Gottschalkia purinilytica: one gene and its partner. The protein of the gene in region 2 interacts with the protein of the main gene of each other region in a pairwise test. Links are inferred from orthologs where the notes say so. Each region holds a gene or a part of one and is shown on either strand. Other genes may lie near its edges.

The links. Proteins that work in one complex are often made in the same cells at the same time.
Region 1: the proteins of ligA (region 2) and leuS interact in binary tests that used the Escherichia coli proteins (3 or more experiments, as listed by UniProt). The link is inferred for Gottschalkia purinilytica from one-to-one orthologs.

The regions. Positions count from the first base shown.
Region 1 is NZ_LGSS01000004.1:280,144-283,227, forward strand. The notes cover bases 1-3,005. They hold leuS (leucine--tRNA ligase), read right to left. Parts: upstream 2,705-3,005; coding sequence 296-2,704; downstream 1-295. Other genes in these bases: CLPU_RS06155 (MFS transporter), read left to right, coding at 1-207.
Region 2 is NZ_LGSS01000020.1:21,834-24,887, reverse strand. Bases 25-2,999 are described here. They hold ligA (NAD-dependent DNA ligase LigA), read left to right. Parts: upstream 25-493; coding sequence 494-2,506; downstream 2,507-2,999. Other genes in these bases: CLPU_RS14635 (GNAT family N-acetyltransferase), read left to right, coding at 2,958-2,999; gatC (Asp-tRNA(Asn)/Glu-tRNA(Gln) amidotransferase subunit GatC), read left to right, coding at 2,522-2,803; pcrA (DNA helicase PcrA), read left to right, coding at 25-477. In the rest of the region: more of pcrA, read left to right, coding at 1-24; more of CLPU_RS14635, read left to right, coding at 3,000-3,054. UniProt on the Escherichia coli protein: DNA ligase that catalyzes the formation of phosphodiester linkages between 5'-phosphoryl and 3'-hydroxyl groups in double-stranded DNA using NAD as a coenzyme and as the energy source for the reaction.

The DNA.
Region 1 (3,084 bases), on a different replicon or contig from region 2:
CAGACTAGAATACATAATATATCTTCCGAAGCACGAAGTAGATATAATACTATATTTATGTTTACATATTTTCTTGGTGGATCAATAGGTTCTTTTCTAGGTACATATAGCTGGAACATATGGAAATGGAAAGGAGTATGTATATCTGGTCTTATTCTAATGGTAATTGCTACTATAACTCACTTTACAATTGGAAGAAAAGAATAGGATCACTATTTAGTTATAAATTTAGCCCCGTAAATAAGTCTAGAACCTATTTACGGGGCTAAATATTTATACTTCTTAAACATATAAGTTATTTTACAACTATATTAAATATTCTTCCAGGAACGTAAATTTCTTTTACTAATGTTTTACCTTCTATTAAAGCATTGAGCTTTTCATCTTCAATAACTTTTGATTTTGCTACTTCTTGAGTTGCATCTGCAGGTACTAATATTTTACCTCTAACTTTACCATTAATTTGTACTGCCATCTCAATAACATCGTCTATAGTTTTATTATCATCCCAAACTGGCCAACTAGTTTCATTTAACATTCCTTGGAATCCTGAATTTTGCCATAATTCTTCTGTTATATGAGGAGCGGCAGGATTTAAAAGAATCAAGAATGTTCTAAATTCAGCTTTATTTACTTTACCAGCACTATTAAATTCATTTATAAGAGACATTAGACTAGCTATAGCTGTATTAAACTTCAAACTTTCAAAGTCTTCACTAACTTTCTTTATAGTCTTATGCATAGTACTTTCTAGTTCTTTAGAATATTCCTCTCCTTCTACTAGAATATCTTGAAGTTTCCAAACTCTTTCTAAGAATCTTCTACATCCTTTTACTCCATTCTCTGACCAAGATACACTTTTTTCAAAATCTCCTATAAACATTTCATAAACTCTTAGGGTATCTGCTCCAAATTCATCTACAACTTCATCTGGATTTATTACGTTACCTCTAGATTTAGACATCTTTTCATTATTTTCACCTAATATCATACCATGTGAAGTTCTCTTTTGATATGGTTCTGGAGTAGGTACTATACCATAGTCATATAAGAACTTATGCCAGAATCTAGAATATAGTAAGTGTAATGTAGTATGCTCCATACCACCATTATACCAGTCAATTGGTATCCAATAATCTAAATTTTCTTTACTTGCTAATTCTTTATCATTGTGTGGATCTGTATATCTTAAGAAGTACCATGATGATCCAGCCCATTGTGGCATTGTATCAGTTTCTCTTTCAGCATCTCCTCCACATTTTGGACAAGTAGTTTTTACCCAGTCAGTTATATTAGCAAGTGGCGATTCTCCATTATCTGTTGGTTCATAACTTTCTACTTCTGGTAGCATTAGTGGTAATTCTTCTTCTGGTAAAGCTACCCAACCACACTTATCACAATGAACCACTGGTATTGGTTCTCCCCAGTATCTTTGTCTTGAGAATAACCAGTCTCTTAACTTATAGTTAGTTTTTCTTTTGCCTATTCCTTTTTCTTCTAACCAAGAGCTTATTTTTTCTTTAGCTTCTTTTACACTTAATCCATCTAGAAAATCTGAGTTTATCATCGTTCCTGATTCTATATCTGTAAAAGCTTCTTTTTCTATATCTCCACCTTTAACAACTTCTATAATAGGTAAGTTAAATGTTTTAGCAAATTCCCAGTCTCTTGTATCATGTCCTGGAACAGCCATTACAGCTCCTGTACCATAAGACATTAATACATAATCTGATATCCAAACAGGTATTTCTTTTCCATTCACAGGATTCGTAGCAGTTATTCCTTCAATTTGTACTCCTGTTTTTTCTTTAACTAGTTCTGTTCTTTCAAAGTCTGATTTTTTACTTGCAGACTCTCTATATGCTTCTATTTTATCAAAATTAGTTATTTTATCTTTTAATTTATTAATAAGAGGATGTTCTGGTGATAAAGTAACATATGTTACTGCAAATAAAGTGTCTGGTCTTGTTGTATATACAGTTACTTTATTTTCACCTGTTATATTAAAATTAACTTCCATACCTTGTGACTTACCTATCCAATTTTTTTGTTGGATTTTAACTCTATCAATATAATCCACTAAATCTAGGTCTTTAATTAATCTTTCTGCATATTCTGTTATTTTTAACATCCATTGATTTTTAGTTTTTCTTACAACTTCTCCACCACAACGCTCACAACCACCATTTACAACTTCCTCATTTGCAAGTCCTACTTTACATTCAGTACACCAGTTTATAGATGATTCTTCTTTATATGCTAACCCTTTTTCAAATAGTTTTAAGAATATCCATTGAGTCCATCTATAGTATTCTGGATCTGTTGTATTGATTTCTCTTGACCAGTCGAAAGATAAGCCAAGTGATTTTAGTTGCGACTTAAATCTTGCAACATTTTGTTCTGTAACTTTCTTAGGATGTATTTTATTTTTTATAGCATAATTTTCAGTAGGAAGTCCAAATGCATCCCATCCCATAGGATATAGTACATTATATCCTTGTAATCTTCTCTTTCTAGAAACTATATCTAATGCTGTATATGGTCTTGGATGACCAACATGTAATCCCTGTCCAGATGGATAAGGGAACTCTATTAATGCATAAAATTTAGGCTTTGATTTATCATCTAAAGCATGAAAAGTTCCCTTTTCATCCCAAATATCTTGCCACTTTTTCTCAATCGCTTTTGGATTATATTCTTTCATTTATCTCACGTCCTTTTTTGCAGTTTTATGTAAAAATACAAAAAACCCTCATCTTCTATATATAGAGACGAAGGTTTTATTATCGCGGTACCACTCTATTTGGTAGAAAACTCTACCCACTTAACAAGTTTAACGGATCTATCCGGTTAAGACTACTATCCTTCACCTTAACGACTCAGAGATGAGTTCGACTAAAATTGTTGCTAACTTGCACCATACGTTAGCTCTCTGGAAACAATTGTTTATCTACTATTTCTCTTCAAAGCCTAAAATTATCATTTTGAGTGTATTGTATCAAATTTTTTACTAAAAATCAATTTTTATTACAACTTTCTATACTTATCATTATTTCCAAACTCCATTAATAATAAACTTTCTTT
Region 2 (3,054 bases):
GGACTTTTTCCATCAGCACGAGGATTTACAGATGATGATGAGTTAGAAGAAGAAAGAAGACTTTGTTATGTAGGAATAACAAGAGCCAAAGAAATACTATATATGACATATTCAAGTATACGTATGTTGTATGGTAAAACAAATTATAATGCAGTTTCAAGGTTTATAGGCGAAGTACCGGAAAGTTTGATCGATGGTTGCAATGAAAAGAAAAAATTAAATACTGCAACTCAAAATTCAAGTACAAGTAGTAAATATTTTAAAGGATATACATTTGAGAATACTAAAAAAGAACCTAATCTGAATTCAGATAGTGAGAATATAAAGGCAGGAGCGAAAGTAAGCCATAAGTCTTGGGGAATAGGAACGGTTGTTCAAGTAAAAGGACAAGGAGAAAATACAGAGATAACAGTAACTTTTCCAAGTCAAGGTATAAAGAAACTTATGCTTGCCTATGCACCTATAGAAGTAGTATAAATTTGGAGGTGCTAATATGGATGATAATAAATTGTCTAGAATGAAAGAACTAATAGATATAATAAATGACCTAAACTACTACTACTATACATTAGACAGTCCTAAGGTTAGTGATAAAGAATATGACGCTATTTATGATGAATTAGTAGCACTCGAGAAAGAAACAAATACTGTGCTTTCTAACTCACCTACACAAAGAGTAGGTGGGGAAGTATTAGATAAGTTCGAAAAACATAGACATTTAGGAAAACTACTGAGCTTGGATAAAAGCCAAAATGTAGAAGAACTTAGAAGTTGGGATCAAAGAGTTAAAAAGCTTATAAACCAGTATAATGCAGCAAATGAACAGAAGCTTCCATATCCTACGTATGTTGTTGAACTAAAATTCGATGGTCTTACAATAAACCTTACTTATCAAGATGGAAAACTAGTACAAGGTTCAACTAGAGGTAATGGAATAATAGGAGAAGGCATACTTCCACAGATAAAAACAATAAAAACTGTTCCTTTAACTATACCTTTTAAAGATGGCACATTTGAGGTTCAAGGAGAGGGTCTCATGCCTTTATCGGCACTAGAAGAGTATAATAAAAAGGCAAAAGAACCTTTGAAGAATGCTAGAAATGGAGCGGCAGGGGCTTTAAGAAACTTGGATCCAAAGTTAACAGCAGAAAGAAACCTTATAGCTTACTTTTATAATATAGGATTTTCTGATACATTAACATTTGAAACTCATCTAGATATGATAGAGTTCATAAAGGAAAATAGACTTCCTGTAAACGACTATCTTAAAGTATATAATGATATAGAAGAAGTAATAGAAGAAGTAGGTAGAGTGAATGAAGAAAGAAAAAATTTAGATGTGTTAACAGATGGATTAGTTATAAAAATAAATGATATTAGAACGAGAGAAGTTTTAGGATATACTCAGAAGTTTCCTAGATGGGCTATGGCATATAAATTTGAGGCAGAAGAAGTTACTACAAAGCTACTAGAAGTGGAATGGAATGTAGGAAGAACGGGAAAAGTAACTCCAATAGCACATCTAGAGCCTATTGATATAGGAGGAGTAACTGTAAAAAGGGCTACTTTAAATAACTGGGATGATATACAGAGAAAAAGAGTAAAAAAAGGATGCAAGGTTTGGATAAGAAGGTCAAATGATGTTATACCAGAAATAATGGGAGCAGTTGAAGATGATGAAGTACATGAGGAAATAGATAAGCCAGAATACTGTCCTGCATGTAATAGTGAATTGAAACATGAAGGTGTACATATGTTTTGCTTAAATTCACTATCTTGTAAGCCACAGTTAGTATCAAGACTAGTTCATTTTGCAAGTAGAGATGCTATGAATATAGAAGGATTTAGTGAAAAAACAGCAGGACAGTTATTTGAAAAATTAGATTTAAAGGATATATCTCAAATATATGAGCTTAAATTTGATGATTTAGTTGAATTAGAGAGATTCGGAAAGAAAAAGACAGAGAATCTATTAAATGCTATAGAAAAAAGTAAAAATTGTGATTTAGATGCGTTTATATATGCACTTGGTATACCTAATGTAGGAAGAAAAACAGCTACAGAGCTTGCTAATACTTTCAAGTCACTAGAAAATATAATGAACGCAACATATGATGAATTAATTTCTGTACCAGATATAGGAGGAATAGTTGCTAATAGTATAATAGAGTTTTTCCATGATGACAAAATAGTAGAAAGTATAAATAAGCTATTATCTGAAGGAATAACTTTAGAATATGAAGAGCATGAAGTAAAAGAAGATAGTATATTCAGTGGAAAAACTGTAGTTGTTACTGGCACTTTAGAAGACTTTAGTAGGACTGAGGCAAAAGAAATAGTAGAAAAACTTGGTGGTAAAGTGACAGGTAGTGTAAGTAAAAAAACAGACTTTGTGGTAGTTGGAGAAAATCCAGGATCAAAGGCCGACAAAGCTAGTGAACTTGGAATTTCTATTATAAATAGTGATGAATTTAAGAAAATAGTTGAAGATTCAAAGCTTATGTAATATGGAGGGAATATAATGACTATTACAGAGGAAGAAATCGAGAAAGTTATAAAACTATCAAAATTAGAAATAAAAGGTAAGGAAAAAGAGAAATTCATAAAAGATATAGAAATATTACTAAACTATGTAGAAAAGATTGAAGAAATGAATACGACAAATATAGAGCCTACTTACTATATTCATTCACAAATGAATGTAACAAGAGAAGATGTCTTAAAAGAAAGTATGGATAAAAATAAGGCTTTAATGAATGCAAAAGATACTCTTGACGATTATTTTAAAATTTCTACAAAATAAATTGACAATAAGTATCAGCATATTTCCTGGGTAATCGAAAAAATATTAGGATAATTTTATGCACCAAGTAGAATAATAACTCTTCTTGGTGCAAATTTGTATATGATTAACTTAGTAAGAAATTCATATTTCTCGTTATTTAGGGGGAATTAAAATGATAAAGCTTCAGTACTTAGAAGAAAAAGACTTTAGAAAAATAGTTGAATGGAATGGAAATAAGACGTCAGATTATTTATTGCAATGGGCTGGGC